Regions from separate parts of the Psychrobacillus sp. FSL W7-1493 genome, predicted to be linked through region 1. Evidence: a T-box and tRNA genes for the amino acid it is inferred to sense, from the RefSeq annotation. Region 1 holds a T-box; the other regions hold tRNA genes.
The links. The T-box of region 1 lies ahead of argS (arginine--tRNA ligase). A T-box ahead of a tRNA ligase gene usually reads a tRNA of that ligase, here a tRNA-Arg.
Positions count from the first base shown of each region.

Region 2: it has a tRNA-Arg gene. The T-box ahead of argS (arginine--tRNA ligase) is inferred to sense a tRNA for this amino acid. The anticodon was not compared.
Region 3: it has a tRNA-Arg gene. The T-box ahead of argS (arginine--tRNA ligase) is inferred to sense a tRNA for this amino acid. The anticodon was not compared.

Region 1 is NZ_JBBOSB010000001.1:403,736-409,823, forward strand. Features, by position in the region: gene MKX96_RS02065 (ABC transporter ATP-binding protein) at 1-480, opposite strand, end outside; gene MKX96_RS02070 (stalk domain-containing protein) at 709-2,025, shown strand; gene MKX96_RS02075 (GNAT family N-acetyltransferase) at 2,097-2,558, shown strand; gene aroD (type I 3-dehydroquinate dehydratase) at 2,629-3,381, opposite strand; gene MKX96_RS02085 (GNAT family N-acetyltransferase) at 3,448-4,299, shown strand; T-box leader at 4,366-4,584, shown strand; gene argS (arginine--tRNA ligase) at 4,635-6,088, shown strand, end outside.
Region 2 is NZ_JBBOSB010000001.1:1,519,469-1,525,556, forward strand. Features, by position in the region: gene sdhB (succinate dehydrogenase iron-sulfur subunit) at 1-749, shown strand, start outside; gene MKX96_RS07720 (acyl-CoA thioesterase) at 990-1,442, shown strand; gene MKX96_RS07725 (helix-turn-helix domain-containing protein) at 1,504-1,728, shown strand; gene MKX96_RS07730 (MarR family winged helix-turn-helix transcriptional regulator) at 1,802-2,260, shown strand; gene racE (glutamate racemase) at 2,270-3,067, shown strand; gene rph (ribonuclease PH) at 3,134-3,883, shown strand; gene MKX96_RS07745 (XTP/dITP diphosphatase) at 3,891-4,484, shown strand; gene MKX96_RS07750 (metallophosphoesterase family protein) at 4,501-5,004, shown strand; tRNA gene MKX96_RS07755 (tRNA-Arg) at 5,081-5,154, shown strand; gene MKX96_RS07760 (cation:dicarboxylate symporter family transporter) at 5,914-6,088, shown strand, end outside.
Region 3 is NZ_JBBOSB010000001.1:1,120,133-1,126,220, reverse strand. Features, by position in the region: gene MKX96_RS05705 (multidrug DMT transporter permease) at 399-797, shown strand; gene MKX96_RS05700 (GNAT family N-acetyltransferase) at 1,166-1,612, opposite strand; gene MKX96_RS05695 (TPM domain-containing protein) at 1,634-2,287, opposite strand; gene MKX96_RS05690 (catalase family peroxidase) at 2,454-3,395, shown strand; tRNA gene MKX96_RS05685 (tRNA-Arg) at 3,471-3,542, opposite strand; gene clpP (ATP-dependent Clp endopeptidase proteolytic subunit ClpP) at 3,715-4,317, shown strand; gene MKX96_RS05675 (hypothetical protein) at 4,386-4,643, shown strand; gene MKX96_RS05670 (HPr family phosphocarrier protein) at 4,707-4,964, opposite strand; gene whiA (DNA-binding protein WhiA) at 4,984-5,925, opposite strand; gene MKX96_RS05660 (gluconeogenesis factor YvcK family protein) at 5,957-6,088, opposite strand, start outside.

The DNA of each region.
Region 1 (6,088 bases):
GCCACTGAAAGGTTCATCTAGAATGAGAAAAGCAGGCTGGTGTATGAAGCTTGCGATTAATTGAACCTTTTGCTGATTACCCTTTGATAAAGTTTCGGCTTTTGCTTTTCTTTTATCCTCTAATTCAAAACGGTCAATCCAATAATCGACTTCTTTTTTTAGATCCTTTCGGGATTTACCACGAAGCTCACCAAAGAAGTAAAGCTGATCCTCTACTTTCATTGCAGGAAAAATCCCTCTTTCCTCGGGTAAATAGCCAAGAAGGTCTCGGTTAATATTGTTGATATTCGTACCATCCCATGTAATGGTTCCTTCTGTAGTTTCCTGTAAATCTAGTATCATACGAAAAGTCGTTGTTTTACCTGCGCCATTTTGGCCGATTAAGCCAAAGATTTCACCTTTTTCAATGGTAAAGGAAAGATGGTCTACTGCAGTGAAATTATGGTAACGCTTGGTTACTTCATTGATTACTAATGCCATACATATGCTCCATTCCTAAGTATTTTTACATAATACTTTATACGTGCAATTACATTAAACGTTTCAAAAAATTGTGAAACGTTTAGTATAGCCTTCCGTCTAATACATTGATAACAACAAAGGGGACGGTAAAAAATGAAAAAATTACGCTATCTTTATTTAAGCTTTATAGCCATTTGTCTTCTTCTCGCACCTACATTTGTATTAGCAAAGGAGGGGGAGAATTCCATGAATTCTAAATTAGAGAGGTTTACCGGAGTGGTTAAAGAAATCACTCATAAAGCGGACAATGTCATACTTACGGTAGAAACAGAGGAAAAAGAACCAATTGTCACTATTTTTACTATTTCAGATGAGACACTTTTATTTAACAGCGGTACCACGAAGGAAATTAAACAAAAGGATTTTGTTAAAGGACAACGAATAGAAGCCTATTATGACAAAACACAGCCTAGGATTATGATTTATCCTGCCCAAATCACTCCTGAGCTAATAATTGCGCATGATTCCAAAAATGTAGGCTTTGCTAAAGTGGGTATCTTTAATGATGAGTTAACAAGTGAAGACAATCAGCTGAAGCTTAACATTACTAAGGACACGCTTGTGGTTAATGAGCATGGAGAGAGTATTATACAAAAGAATTTTGCAGGTCATGAGCTAATTGTATTTTACAAGTCCACAACTAGAAGTATTCCTGCACAAGCAATACCATCCAAAGTAGTGGTCTTGGATGATGAAGAGCAGAATGCCAGCAACTTTATCAAGTTTACAGGAACCGTTAAGGAAGTTACTAAAGATAATAAAGAAGTGACCTTGACTGTAGAGTCAGACGATGATGAGACATTGGTATCTATGTTTGTATTGAATAAAGACGTTATAGCGCTTAACGATGCTTCAACCAAAGAAGTATCGATTGACTCGTTTCAAAAGGGAACTAAAGTGGATGCTTATTATGATAAAAATAAACCAATGATTTTAATCTATCCACCAAGAATCACGCCAGATATAATTGTTGCTCATGGAAAAAAGGGTAGCTTAGTAAAGGTGTCAAAATTCAATGAGGATTTTGTAAGCTTAGACAGAGAGCTTCATCTTCAAATTACCAATCAAACCAAATTAATGGACGAAAAGGGTAAGAAAATTAAACAAAAGGATTTAAAGGGTAAGGAGTTAATCGTATTCTATAGCGCTCCTAAGGGAGAACAGAAGCTTATAACTCCTTCTAAAATTATTGCAATAGACTATGTTGAACCTGCTGTAAAGGAGCTCAATCATCTAATAGAAGATAACCATTTTATCCACAATGGGGTTAAAATGATTCCTTTACGCCAAGTGGCTCAATACTTAGGGTATGAGGTCATATCTCATCCAAAACGAAATAGTATGTACTTAAAGCTTGGTAACGGTTCTTTTACCATAACACGTGGTGAGCTGAAGTATGGATATAATAAAAGTATAAGGGAATTCCAAGAGGCTCCTGTTTTGCACAACAAGCAGACCTATGTGTCTGAGGATATTTTAGAGTTATTGATACCTGAGTCGTGAGCGAAAGTCATCCTTGCTTTTAGAGAGGGATGGCTTTTGTTAGGATAAAAATAAAGAGGGGCGAAAAGTAAATGAATATACATAAAATAGATAGCAATTATCCAATGGATTTGTTGCTTTTAGCTGATCCTTCAGAGGAATTGGTGGAAGCCTATTTGGATAGAGGGCAATGTTATATAGCGAAAGATAGCGACGAAACAATTGGAGTTTATGTATTGCTACCCTTGGATGACGACACTATAGAGCTCAAAAATATAGCTGTGCATGAGCAATATCAAGGAAGAGGACTAGGAAAAGAATTGGTACTTCATGCAATTGAAAAATCCATGGAGCTTGGATATAAAATAATAGAGGTGGGAACGGGAAACTCTAGTTTAAACCAGCTGGCGCTCTATCAAAAGTGTGGTTTCCGAATCGTATCTGTGGATAGAGATTTCTTCACTATACATTATTCGGAAGAAATTGTGGAAAACGGAATTCCGTGTGTGGATATGATACGACTAGAAAAAAGATTATACACAGGAGGACTATAGAGCATTAGAGTTTATATCAACACTCTGGATTTCAAACGGGAGTCATCGCCCCGTTTGAAATCGCATAAAGCTATGCGTTATGTAGAAGCTTTAAGACTTTCTTTAACTCGGCAGCTTTAATTTGTCCGGGAGCGGAAGCAGAGAGAACTGAACCAAATGTAGCAGCTGAACCAAAAATCTCTCCAGCCATACGGCTAACGATACCTGCCTTAGCCATAGCCATCGTAATAATCGGACGGTCTGCATATGTAGAATACATTGTGTAGGTAGCATCCAAAAGGGTAAGGACGTCTGCGGGGCTACTAGGCATCACAGCTATTTTGGGGATATCTGCCCCTAGCTTTTGCATAGTTGTCATTCGTTCTATTATGACTTCTTTGGAAGGTGTCCCTTTAAAATCATGGCTTGACATTACCACAGAAATTTTAAAATCCTTAGCTAAAGCTACTATTTCCTCTACATCCTCTGAAAAAAGCTCTATATCCACTAAATCTATTTCTTTTGTTTGGATGACCTCACGCAAAAGCTGCTTATAATAGGTGCTCTCTATAACAGTAGAACCGCCCTCCTTATGACTTCTAAAGGTAAATAGAAGAGGAACCGGATACAAAAAATTACGTATATAGGAAAGGGTATCCTTGACCACTTCTATGTTTTCCACTCCTTGCAACAAATCTACTCTCCACTCCACTATATCTGGAGCGCTTTCTTTAACTAGTGGTAGCTCATTTAAAAGGAAGTCTTTATCTTTTCCTGTTAATGGAACAATGACCTTAGGAAGTCCTTCTCCAATATGAATATCCCGAATAGAAATAATTTTCATAAATATCTCCCATCATGCAACGTTTTACGTTATATTAACATAAAACATTACAAAGGGGATGGAAAAATGAGATTTCAAATCTATGAAAGTGCAGAGAATTTTTACGAGAAGGCAATACCTTTTTTAAAGGAAAATGAGGACAAATTTAGCTTGTTTCTAGGGGTGCTAGAAAGAATACGAGTAGGTGGATATGAAAACCCGCTAATGGCGACTATTGAAGAAGATGGAGAGTTAATTGCTCTTTTTCAAATGACTCCACCACATCCTCTAAATATTATTTTTGTGGATCCAAATAAAATAGAGGCATCAACTGATTTAGGTATAGAAGAAATCATACAACGAGGTATACATATTGACTCCATAATAAGTGTGAAAGAGTGGGCTATGCATTTTGCAGAGAAATGGGAAGAAAAAACCGGTCAACCCCACTCCCTGTTAATGGACCAAGGGCTATACCGATTAGATCAGGTGGATGATATGTTAGAAGCTAGTCCAGGCTCCTGGAGGCTTGCTAATGACAAAGACGCTCCACTAATCGAATCTTGGCTTAGCCAATTTGAAGGAGATACGGGACTTCCGAGAAGCGCTAAAGAAGATATAGCTCAAAGAGTGGAAGCTATGTTAAATGCTCGTGAGGTTTTTCTTTGGGAGGATGAAGGGGAAATCGTGTCCATGATGAAGAAGGCGAGACCTTCCGCGCATGGGGTGACTGTTTCTATGGTGTTTACTCCAAAAGAGAAACGACGAAAAGGATACGGCAGAACCATGGTGGCAGCCTGCAGCAAGGAGCTATTAAAGCAATATGACTTCTGCGTGCTATATACGGATATGCTAAACCCGACCTCCAACAAAATCTACCAAGAAATTGGTTATCAGAAGCTAATCGACTCCGTTCATTTGAAGCTAGGAAGTAAATAAGGTTGTATACACCAAATGTATATTGACATTAGGATTGCATTCCACTAAAATTAGTAAAAATTAATAGACAATTCAGTGATAAAGAGAGTATCCGAATGCAGTAATGCCAAGCGAGTCAGGGGAGGTGAGAGCCTGATGCAAAACTTTTCGGAGAAACGCACTTTGGAGAAGCTTTTTGAACTAAGAGTAGAAAAGACCGGGGAAGTCCTCGTTAATAACGTTAAAGCGGTCACAACGTGTGACAACTAGAGTGGTACCACGGGAATTTAAGCTCTCGTCTCTTCATAGAGGCGAGGGCTTTTTATATGAAGAAAAAATGTGGAGGCTGAATGTATATGGAATTAGTGAAGCAAATGGCTTTTTTGGTAGAATCTGTTTTAAAAGGTCTGTTAACAGTAGATGAGATAGAGAAGCTTTTTGAAAAGCCAAAGAACGAAGAATTAGGAGATGTAGCATTTCCTTGTTTTACACTAGCCAAAATATATAAAAAATACCCGCAGCTAATAGCTACTGAATTGGCAACTCAGTTAAAAGGCTCTCTTATTTTTAAGGTAGAAGCGGTAGGTGGCTACGTGAACATCTTCTATAACCAGCAAACCGTTGCTAAGCAAGTACTTAAGGAAATAATGGAAACCAAAACCCAATACGGCCAGCTGCCAATGAAGAACGAGAAAATTACGATAGATTTCTCCTCACCGAATATTGCTAAGCCCTTTTCTATGGGACATCTACGTTCTACGGTAATAGGAAATGCGCTTGCCAATATAGCAGAAAAGAACGGATACAAGACTATTCGTATTAACCATTTAGGAGATTGGGGAACTCAATTCGGTAAGTTAATCGTGGCCTATAAGCTATGGGGAGATAAGGAAAAAATAGAAGCCTCGCCGATAGAAGAGCTATTAAAGATTTACGTAAAGTTTCATGAATGGGCCGAAAAAGATGAATCTTTGAATGTGGAGGCAAGAGCTGCCTTCAAGAGTTTGGAGCAGGGGGATGAGGAGGCTAGAGAGCTTTGGAATTGGTTTAAGGAGGCCTCTCTCAAAGAGTTTCAAGGTATTTATGAACTATTAGGGATTGTATTTAGTTCCTTTAACGGTGAAGCATTCTATAACGATAAAATGGAACCTGTGGTTAAAGAGATAGAAGAAAAGGGCTTACTAACTGCATCTGACGGGGCACTAGTAGTGGAGCTCGAAGATATGCCACCATGTCTGATTAAGAAAACGGATGGAACTACCCTATATGCAACGAGAGATTTAGCGGCAGCCTTGTATCGCAAAAAAGAATATGATTTTGCAAAGTCATTTTATGTAGTGGGCAACGAGCAAACGCTTCATTTTAATCAGCTGTTCAGTGTGCTTCAAAAAATGGGCTATGAGTGGGCAAAGGACTGTCAGCACGTACCGTTTGGAATGATGCTGAAGGATGGCAAGAAGATGTCGACTCGTAAAGGGAAGGTGGTTTTATTGAAAGGAGTATTGGAAGAGGCGATTGAAGAGGCGAAGAATAGCATTAAGGAGAAAAATCCATCTCTTCCTAATAAAGAAGAGGTCGCAAAATCGGTTGGGGTAGGTGCAGTCATCTTCCATGATTTAAAAAATCATCGTATGAATGATGTAGAATTTTCACTAGAACAAATGCTTAACTTCGAAGGGGAAACTGGCCCGTATGTCCAGTATACGCACGCAAGAATTTGTTCGCTTCTTCAAAAGGGCTATTTTGATGCTAACAATGTAAGGCTGGAAGGGTTAGAAAAAGAGACTTGGCAAACGATTATGACACTTCA
Region 2 (6,088 bases), 1.1 Mb from region 1:
TTCAAATAGAAATTTACCGTCAAGATACTCCTGAATCCAAACCCTACTGGGAAAAATTCGAAGTAAATTGGCGTCCAAATATGAATGTAATTTCTGCATTAATGGAAATTCGTCAAAGACCAGTTAACACAGATGGTAAAGCTACTACTCCTGTAACATGGGACATGAACTGCTTAGAGGAAGTATGTGGTGCATGTTCAATGGTTATTAATGGTCGTCCACGTCAATCTTGTTCAACACTTATTGATCAATTGACTCAACCGATTACATTAGCACCTATGAGCACTTTCCCTGTCGTACGTGACCTTCAAGTAGATAGAAGCCGTATGTTTGATGCTTTGAAAAAAGTTAAAGCATGGGTTCCAATTGATGGTTCTTATGACCTTGGAGAAGGTCCACGTATGCCAGAACGTAAACGTCAATGGGCTTATGAATTGTCTAAATGTATGACTTGTGGTGTATGTTTAGAGGCTTGTCCAAACGTAAATGATAATGCTTCATTTATCGGACCAGCTCCGCTTTCACAAGTTCGTTTGTTTAATGCGCATCCAACTGGAGCTATGAACAAAGACGAGCGTTTAAATGCGATAATGGGAGATGGAGGCCTTGCAAACTGTGGTAACGCACAAAACTGTGTAGTTGCATGTCCAAAAGGTATTCCACTTACAACTTCTATCGCTGCATTAAACCGTGATACTACAGTTCAAATGTTTAGAAACTTCTTCGGAAGCGACAACATGGTAGACTAATAAAAATGTAAAAGCTCAGAATGCAAATTCTGGGCTTTTTTTTATTGGAAAATTCCCGTCGGCGTTTAAGGCTTTTTTCAAGTATTGTCCGTTCGTCAAAATATGACAAAGAAACTTCATGAAATGTTAATTCCTTTCACTAATAATTTGTTAGATGGATTTTAAATTTTCTGATATAATAAATGAATCGTTATTCATTTTTAAGTGGATATTCATTTTAAATACAAAGGGGATTATTATATGAGAGCAGGATACATAGAAGACATAGAAGCATGGGAAAAGGGATTTTCTTTTTATACGGAGGTCAGTGTGCGTTTTTCAGAAACAGATATGTATGGGCACTTAAACAATACGGTACCATTCACTTACTTTGAATATGCTCGTATTGAATACTTTAAAAAGGTTATGCTTATGAATGATTGGCTTAATCCTAAAGGAGAAAAGATACCAGTAGTTGCTGATCTACAATGTGATTATCAGAAACAGGTATTTTTTGATGAGAAGCTCCACATTTATGTAAAAGCCAATTCCGTTGGTAGTTCTTCGGTTGATATCCATTACATGGCAAAGAATACAAAAGGGGATATAGTGTTTACTGGAAGAGGCAGTATCGTACAAATTGATAAGAAAACCGGAAAATCTGCAAAATGGACCGAACAAGAAAAAGAAGTTTTTCAAAAGAGTATTTACTAGCCGTCACCTACCATCCCTTTGCTACATACGTTAGTAGGAGAGTGGATAGGGGGCTATGGCATTGTACGATGGTAATCAGCAAAGATCAATTTTGACGAGCAGAGAGCGTCAAATATTTCAATTATTAGTAGAAGACAATTCTACAAAAGACATTTCAATTCAGCTGTCTATTAGTGAAAAAACAGTTCGAAACCATATATCTAACACGATACAAAAATTAGGCGTATCTGGTAGATCTCAAGCAATTGTTGAACTATTAAGACTAGGCGAATTATCATTGAATTGATTTGAATCCTTGCCATTTTCCTCAGAACAAGTCACAATAATAAGAGGACTTATTGTTTTGAGGAGTGAGATTCATGGCAGAAGAAAAGAACCAAGTGGAACTAAACCACGAGGATGTTGCTTTTTTAGAAAAAGAACTACGGCATATTTCAGGGATTATCAAACAAAGAGGGCGACAAATCTTAAATTCTTATACGATAACGCCTCCCCAATTTGTAGCTCTTCAGTGGCTATTTGAGATTGGAGACATGACAATCGGGGATTTATCTAATAAAATGTATTTAGCTTTTAGTACAACTACGGACTTAATTGACCGAATGGAAAGAAGTGAACTCGTACAGCGAGTAAGAGATGAGCAAGATCGTCGAGTTGTACGAATACATTTATTAAAAGAAGGCGAGCGTATCATCGAAGAGGTAATTGACAAACGACAGCAATACTTAAAAGATGTGCTGAAACAGTTTGACCAAGATGAAGCACAAACATTATCAACTTTATTAGCAAAATTACATCTTGAGATGAAAAAGAACTGAGGAATTGACGTGAAAGCCCCAATCGGTGTGATAGACTCTGGTGTGGGAGGTTTGACAGTTGCAAAAGAAATTATGCATCTACTCCCAAACGAAGAAATTATTTATATTGGTGATACAGCTAGATGTCCTTATGGACCTAGAACTAGTGAAGAAGTTCGTAAATTTACTTGGCAAATGGCAATTGCCTTGTCTAAAATGAAGATTAAAATGCTTGTAATAGCATGTAATACTGCGACAGCAGTAGCTCTAAACTCCTTGAGTAAGAAAATGCCTTTCCCTGTGATAGGTGTTATTTTCCCGGGAGCAAGAGCGGCTATTAAAGCAACGAAAAAAAATGAAATTGTAGTGTTAGGTACAAGCGGTACAATTAAAAGTGGGGCTTATGAAAAAGCGATTGCAGCTCTGAATACATCTAGTAAAATCATTCCGCTTGCATGCCCTACTTTTGTTCCAATTGTTGAGAGTAATGAATATGAGGGTGACTTTGCGAGAAAAATGGTTTTTGAAGCCTTGCAGCCCTTAAAATCAGAGCATTTTGATACGGTCATCCTTGGTTGCACGCATTATCCATTATTGCAAAAGCATATTGAGGATGCAGTTGGTGAACATGTAAATGTACTATCATCAGCTGAAGAAACCGCCCAGGATGTTTTGGAGTACTTAGATTATCATCATTTACGCAATCCGACCGAGATAGAAAAAGAACCAATTTTCTATACGACCGGTTCGGTGCCAATCTTTAAAACAATTGTCGAAAAATGGTTAAACTTGTCGAATGCAGATATACGGACAATTTCATTTCATTAACCCTGTTAAGAGAATCCTCGAATAGCGGGGTTTTCTTCTGTTCAGGTACATAAAAAGGAGACATATATGATTAGATTTGATGGACGAGAAACAAAGCAATTGCGAAAGGTAACAATCGAGACAGATTATTTAATGCACCCAGAAGGATCTGTATTAATCACGGTAGGTAATACCAAAGTTATTTGTAATGCAACAATTGAAGATCGAGTGCCTCCTTTTTTAAGAGGACAAGGTAAGGGTTGGATTACAGCTGAATATTCTATGCTTCCACGCGCCACAGAATCACGTACACAGCGTGAGTCGTCTAAAGGGAAGGTTACTGGTCGTACGATGGAAATACAGCGTCTAATAGGACGAGCTTTGCGATCGGTAGTAGACCTCGAAGTAATTGGGGAAAAAACAATTTGGATTGACTGCGATGTCATCCAAGCTGATGGAGGGACAAGAACTGCTAGTATAACTGGAGCGTTTGTGGCGTTGACAATTGCACTTGGAAAGCTTTACGAGCAAAAGCAGCTTCCTAAGTTTCCCGTACGTCAATACCTAGCTGCTACTAGTGTAGGAATAGTTGATGAAATTGGAGTAGTGTTAGATTTAAATTACGTAGAGGACTCTTCCGCAACCGTGGATATGAATATAGTACAAACTAGCAGTGGTGAGTACGTTGAGCTTCAAGGTACGGGCGAAGAAGCAACTTTCTCAAAAACTGAGCTATTGGAGCTTCTAGAGTATGGTGAAGCTGGGATCCAGCAGTTAATGGATATCCAACGAGCTGCATTAGGAGATTTAGCTTCTAAAATTGATGAGAAAGGATGATTTGAACATGAAACAAATAATTATTGCAACTAAAAATAAGGGGAAAGCAAAGGATTTTGAAGCATTATTTAATCCCCTTGGATACGAAGTGCTAACCCTACATGACGTAGCAAAAGAAATGGATGTTGAGGAAACAGGTACAACCTTTGAAGAAAATGCCTTGTTAAAGGCGACTGCGTTAGCTGAGCATTTACAATCGATAGTAATTGCGGATGACAGCGGCCTTGAAGTAGATGCCTTAGGCGGTCGTCCTGGTGTCTATTCTGCGCGTTATGCGGGAGAAGAGAAGAGTGATGAGGCAAACATCACCAAACTGTTAGAAGAGCTTAAAAACGCAAAAGAATCCGAAAGAAGTGCCCGCTTTGTTTGTGTGATTGCAGTGGCATCTCCTACGATGAAACCATTCACAGTCAGAGGAACATGCGAAGGCGTTATCGCTCAAGAAAGAAAAGGGAATAACGGTTTTGGCTATGACCCAGTCTTCTTTGTTCCGTCCGAGAATAAAATGATGGCCGAATTATCTGCAGAAGAAAAAGGGGCTATTTCTCACCGTGGAAATGCTATTAAGCAATTGAAGTCAAAATTACCTGATTTACTATAAGGGTGGTGGCTGTTCGATGAAGCTTTTAGTCATGAGTGATACGCATAACGATATAATGGCTATGGAAGAGGTAATCCGTTTATATTCCGGTAAGGTCAATGCAATCATTCACTGTGGAGATAGTGAGTTAGAGGCCTCCTATTTTGAAGACAAACCTGTTTCTGTTGTTAAAGGGAATTGTGATTATGATCTTGGCTTTCCAGAGGAAAAAATTATTTCGTTGGAAGACCAAACCATTTTAATAGTTCATGGCCATCGTCATCAAGTCAAATCCACGTTATTGCCTCTAAATTATAGGGCGCAGGAAGTTGGAGCGACGGTTGTCTGCTTCGGCCATTCACATTTGCTTGGAGCAGAACTTCAAAATGGCATTTTATTTGTCAATCCTGGTAGTCTTCATCAGCCAAGGGGACGTAAGGAAAAAAGCTATTCGATTATCGAGATACAAAAAGATAGTTGGCAAGTTCTATTCTTCTCCTCTGATCATAAACTAATAGAAGAAGTTTCTTTCAATTTTTAAAGTAGTGTTGACATTCATTTGTTATCATTATATAATAAATCTTGTCTTTCCTATCTGTGTGGTGGGGGAGTACTTGGTCTCAGTAGCTCAGCTGGATAGAGCAACGCCCTTCTAAGGCGTCGGTCGGGAGTTCGAATCTCTCCTGGGACGTAAATGGGTTCAGAAATAATTTTAATCAACTAAAAAGCACCTCAAATCCTTTATTTTCAAGGGTTTGAGGTGCTTTTTATTCTTGGGTTTGACCAGAGAGTTAATTCAGATCAGACCCTTTTACTATTCAAAATCTACATTTCATGGGGATGATTCCAATTCTAGCTTGGGTAAACTCTACGAGTTGTCGACTTCCGTAATTTTTAAACAATAAGAAGCTTATCATTCAACGATTAATGTATTTAAACAATTACATAATAAACATAATTTTCAATACTTGTTTGGAGTGCATATGTATTAAAGTCATTGCCAATTGCCATAACAATAAGAGGCTTCATGAGAAACCGCAGCAATTACTACAAATAAAATTCCTAAGCATTGCAGTAGGAGTAAACTCTTTGAAAGCTTGATACCCCATTTACTAGCTCCAAAACTACAAGGTGTCCTAGCAAAGAACCTCGCAAATAGCCTTCTTTCCTATACAGTCAGATTATGTTTGGTCCATTAACTAAAACATTAAAATAACCGCAACTTTTCCAGTTGGGCATTCTAGTTTATTTGCGGTACTAACTGTTGATGATGTCAATATCATCCGTTGATACATTTTTTATAATCGAAAGAATTAAATTATTCTTACCAATTATTTATATAGTATTTAAAAACTTAACTTTTCGTTTCTATTCTAGTATAATGAAAAACTATATATTATTTTAAGATAATTTATTCTTTAACTACAGTATTGAGGGGGTATTAAAAGAAATGAGCAAGCGTATAAAAATTGGTCTAGCTTGGCAAATTTTAATCGGGTTGATTTTAGGTATTATTGTTGGCGGTATATTTTATGGAAACGATAATATTCTAAAATACATCACTCCATTCGGAACGATTTTTATGAATATGATTAAAATGATTGTAGTCCCAATTATTGTTTCGA
Region 3 (6,088 bases), 720 kb from region 1:
TTCTCGCTGCTGAAATGCTCTTGATTAGAGAACGTCAAAATTTTGTTGAAGCTAGCTCTTCCATAAAGGTAAAAAGTGGAGTTTCGTTGAATATAATAAATTATCTATACAGAGGTTATATCAAGGTTAATTTAACGATTGTTGTTCGGTGGGGAAATATTCTTATGGATAAAAGAACTTTAAATGAATATTCGATGTCACACCCCCTCGCCCAAAGTTGCTAAAACTTTCATCGATATCTTAAAGGGAGGCAATTTTATGTTTCTAGGATGCCGTTTAACGATATCCTGTAAAATTACTTAAGACTGTACTCCTGGTTTAATACATTTTGAAGCTAATATATACCTTGTTTCTTTACTGTGTACAAAATTTCAAGACTAGGTGCAAAGGGGAAAAAAATGAAAACAAAATGGCTTTTGATTAGTAGTGCTGTAGTGATGGGTTTGTTGGGGTTGGCAGGAACCTTTATTCCCGAAGAAATTTCAAATGTATTAGGGATTGACCCTTCGCCCATTACTCTGATTCTTCTGCAAATCATCGGAGGACTATATTTAGGTTTTGCAATGTTGAACTGGTTTACACGTTCTTCCCTAATTGGCGGCATCTATAACAAACCTGTCGTATTGGGAAATCTGATACATTGCGTCGTTGTCTTTTTTGCCTTGCTCCGGCAGTTGATGGAGCAGTTTCATTTTATAATTGTTATTATGACACTAGTTTATCTTGGTTTTGCCATCTGGTTTATATTAGTCATGCGCTCGAATCCATTAAGAAATCAATCAAAAATATCCGTCTAACATATATTAAACGGGAATTTATATAGGGCGTCTCACTTTTTAAGTTCACCATGCGGAACTAGTCTTTTAAGCAATACAAAATATATTAAAACAATAAAAATTCCTACTTTATAAAAGAAGGAATTTTTATTGTTATTCTATTATGAGAACCTAAGTGGAAGATAATTATTAGCAGTGCAATTAGAAGAAGCAAATAAATTTATGTGCTGTTACTGTTTACCAATCGTATTGTTATTTTCTACTGATAATTGCTTAAACATTGATATAACACCAATACAAGTGGAAATTGTATCCCCATTCGCTTCGCTTTTTTACATACTCTCGCCGTGTACAGAGCCAGTTAATCTATTTCTCCCACCTTAATTTCTCTAAACCTTTAATACAAACTCTGCTTCGCCTTCGTTAATGTTACCCGTTTTCTGGAAGCCGAGGCTTTCATAGAGCTTGATGGCTTTTTCGTTGTCTGGCTCTGTGGATAAATAGATGGAATTGCAGCCGTCCAATTGCTTCATTTCATCCAGCACTAGCTCTACTGCTTTTCTGCCATAGCCTTTTCCTTGGCTTTTATGATCGATCATAAAGCGGCATATCCAGTAGTTTGCAGTTTCTTCATCAAACCCGTACATGGCAAAGCCGATGAGCTTGTCCTCTGCCTCGATACCTTTTATAGTCCATCCAGTTTCATAGACTGATTGGGTGATGGATAATGCGTTGGAGGCAACAAATTTTTCTACTACGGTTCCTTTGCCATCCTCGTTAGTTGTGAGAAGGACCGTTTTCAGCCAGTTATCCTTATTTATTTCTACTAGTTTCATTCCATTTCCCCGTTTCTTTTGTTAATCTCTCTGCTTTTTTCTTTTACCATTTACCATTCTAGATAGGAGGAAGATGACTAAAAGGATGATGATTATGGTTGGGATCGAGATACTGTCCTGTAGGCTGTTACTCGTATATGGTTGTGGCTTCGTTAGCCCCTCTGTAATACCGTAATGCTTGGAAACCTCATTGGACAAAGCCTGATAGGTGGAGATTACAGCCTCATCGATTAAACCTTGGTTTAAATAAGGCATCGTATACCGATCGATTATCTGGTCTATTTTGGCATCTGAAAGTGCTTTTTCCAAGTCACGGTCCACTGTAATCTCTACTGCCGGACCTCCCCCGTTAACCGGATCCGTCTCGATTAAAAATAGTAAGCCATTCTTATTTCGTACACTTCCTATTTGGTTCTCTCGTATGATATCCATGTTAAATTCACTTGCCGACTGGTCTCCTACATGCTCGATAATCATCGCAACCAGTTGAGCGGTCGTTCCTTTTTTTAATTTTTCTCCCATTATTTTTACTTCCTGCTTCGTTTCTTCTGTTAAAAAGTTCTCTTCATCTACTAAATAGGTATCCTTTGAAATATCCCCAGTAGCCCCTGTACTTAAAGGAGAGAACAACAAAATAAGGAAGGTTATAACTAGCAGATGTATTGTTTTTTTCAACAGTGCCATTCCCCTTTCAGCCTGCAGTCTCATCATTTTTATTTTATTCTGACAAGTTAATTATATTATACATGAATTATGACTATTAGAAGTCCCTTTTACGAGGTTAATATAGGAAAAGAGTGGTAATGATATAGATTAGACAGTAAATAAAGGAGGTAAACAAATGGACCAAGTACATAACGAGGATTTAACACCAAAAGAAGCCATTGATGCACTGGAGCAGATTCAAGGAAAATTCCCTGGAGCGAGGCGCGCACACGCTAAGGGGGATATGTATGAGGCAACATTTCTTCCAAATGGGAATGCTGTACCCTATACGGTTGCGCCCCATCTTCATAGAGAAGCAATTCCTGCTACTGCTCGTTTTTCCAATAGCCCCCCTAACCCTGCCTCCGTCGATTATCTTGTTCCCGCCAAAGGGCTCGCCGTTCAATTTCAGCTACCCGATGGAAGCTTCACCAATTTAGTGAGTTCTACCGTACTGATGTTCGTCACAAGCAGTCCTAGAGAATTTATCGATATGATTGAAATCTTTACGGATAAAAAAACAGGCATCAAGACAATCGACCGAGCCATCAATATGGTGGAGCTGGTTTCTAAAAAATATCCACATAGCGAGAAGGTTATTCAAATTATTAAGGAGCAGGCAAAGCAGCCGCCTACTAGTTACGCGGAGCTCCACTACTATCCTATCCACGCCTTTTATTTTGTTAATAAAGACGGCGAACGCCAAGCAATCAAATACGAATGGGTCCCTGTCGATGAAACAAAGGATCCTGCTCTAACAAGCAAATCGATTTCAGCCAACTATTTGACGGAAGAGCTCGACGACCGATTAAAACGGGGGCCAATCCAGTTTGATCTATTCATCCGCTTAGCAGAGGAAGGGGATAACCCAAACGATGCGACCGATATGTGGCCAGAGGATAGAAGAAAAGTGAATATAGGTCGTTTGGAAATTAGAAATAAAATACATCCTAAGGAAGACATTGTTTTCGACCCAACGATTGTTCCAAAGGGAATCGAGCTGACAGACGATCCCATACTACACTTTCGAAGTGGAGCATATGCTGAATCATATGAGAGGAGAAGTAAGAATGAATAAGAAAGCCCCAAACACATAGTTAAATGAGCATAAAAAAACACTCGAACGAATTCGAGTGTTTCTAACTGTTATAGACGCCCCTGGAGGGAATCGAACCCCCATCTCAAGAACCGGAATCTTACGTCATATCCATTAAACTACAGGGGCAAGCGACCTTTCTATTATACAAATGGTATAGGAATAATTCAAGTAAACATTTTAAAGCTTAATATTTGACCTTCCTTGACCATTCCATGTATGATAAAGTTACAACTGAGGCAGAATTTCTCAGTACACACTAAAAAAACACTAACAATTACCTTGAAGGAGGCAATCCAGGATGAATTTAATTCCTACAGTTATTGAACAAACAAATCGCGGCGAGCGTGCGTATGACATTTATTCTAGATTATTAAAAGACCGCATCATCATGCTTGGTAGCGCGATTGATGACAACGTATCAAACTCGATCGTTGCACAGCTTTTATTCCTAGAAGCAGAAGATCCAGAAAAAGATATCTCTATCTATATCAATAGCCCAGGCGGAAGTATCACAGCAGGTATGGCTATCTATGATACAATGCAATTCATTAAACCAGACGTACAAACTATTTGTATCGGTATGGCAGCATCAATGGGTGCTTTCTTACTTACAGCTGGAACAAAAGGCAAACGCTATGCACTTCCAAATGCTGAGGTTATGATTCACCAACCACTTGGTGGAGCTCAAGGGCAAGCAACGGAAATCGAGATTGCAGCAAAACGTATCTTATACCTACGCGACAAGTTAAACCAAATTATGGCTGAACGTACTGGTCAACCGATTGAAGTCGTTTCAAAAGACACAGATCGCGATAACTTCATGCCAGCAGAGCGTGCATTAGAATACGGTCTAATCGACCATATCATTTCACGTAGCGACATGAAAAAAGATTTAAAATAATATAAATCCAAGGCAGTGATTCACCGCCTTGGATTTTTTTATAAAATAGATGAAAGGTCGTGTTCAATTTGCTATATACAATAAGTTCTCTGTTAATCATATTGTCCTTAGTCATTTACATCGTAAGTCTACAAAGCAAAATAAAAAAATTAGAATCACAACAGGCCCTTCCGTTTAAAGGAGACAAAGCCCTAGAAAAACAAATCGTAGAGATGAATAATAATGACAGCAGCCAGGTTGAAATGGTCAAGCTTGTTCGAAATGAAACTGGCATGGGACTAGTTCCTGCCAAAAAATATGTAGATAAAGTTCTTAACCATATTTAATGTCATTCTACAAAAAAAAGCTGTTATCTAATCCATGCGGACTAGATAACAGCTCTCTTTATCTTATTCAGCATTAGAAATGAACTTAACTAATGATTCCACAGCTTCCTCTTCATCAGAGCCTTCAGCACTCAAAGTAACAGTAGCGCCCTTGCCAATCGCAAGGCTCATGATTCCCATGATACTTTTAGCGTTTACCTTTTTGTCATCTTTTTCAAGAAACACATCTGCTATAAAACGATTCGCTGCTTGTACAAATAAAGCTGCTTGTCTCGCTTGTAGTCCTGATTGTAATTTTACTTCGACCTGTTGTTCCGCCATAATCCTTAGCCCCATTTCTTTAAATTGATTCGCCTCTTCTTAAAGCATCTGCTATTTCATCCAGCTTACGCAAGCGATGGTTAACACCTGATTTACTTACAGTTCCAGTGGACACCATGTCGCCTAGCTCCTTTAGGGTTACATCCTGATACTCGACACGAAGACGGGCAATTTCTCGAAGCTTCTCAGGCAATTGGTCCAGCCCGATTGCATTATCGATAAAACGGATGTTATCCACTTGTCGGATAGCTGCACTGATGGTTTTGTTCAGATTGGCCGTTTCACAGTTGACCAAGCGATTGACACTGTTCCGCATGTCTCGGATGATCCGCACATCCTCAAATTTTAAGAGGGCACGATGTGCTCCAGCGATGCTTAAAAAGTCAGAAATTTTTTCTGCTTCCTTTAAATATGCCACAAAACCTTTTTTACGTTCAATGGTTTTTGCATTTAATTCATAAAAGTTCATTAAATCGACTAATGCGTCGCTATGTGTTTTATATAAGGAGTAAATTTCTAAGTGATAAGAGGAAGTTTCTGGATTATTGACAGAGCCTCCTGCTAAGAAAGCTCCACGTAGGTAAGCTCTTTTACAGCAGTTCTTTTTGACAAGCTCCTGTGAAATCGAATACTCAAATTCAAAGCCTTCCTTCAAGATCATTAAATCCTCTAGTAGCCTCTTGGATCCTTCTCTTACTCGGCAAATATAGACATTATTCTTTTTAAGACGCATCTTTTTACGAACAAGCACTTCTACGTTCAGCTGATATAACGATTTGATCAACGTGTAAAGCCTTCGGGCAATCGCCGCATTTTCGGTTTGGACATCCAAGCTAAGCATTTTGTTGCTAAAAGAAAGAGATCCATTCATACGGATGAGCGCTGAAAGCTCAGCCTTCGAACAGCAAGGCTCAGCCTCCTCCTGTGTCATCTCTTTTTTTGTTTCAGAAGCAAACGACATATAACGTTTCCCCCTTTCTTGCAGAGCCTCTCTATTGTTTAGATCCTTTTTGGCCTGCATATTCGTATAGCCATTCCGCTACTTTTATCGCATCATGACGGACAGCGCCATTATATACGATGGAAATGTCCTTTTTAACGATTTCTATGTCTAGTGTTTCTAA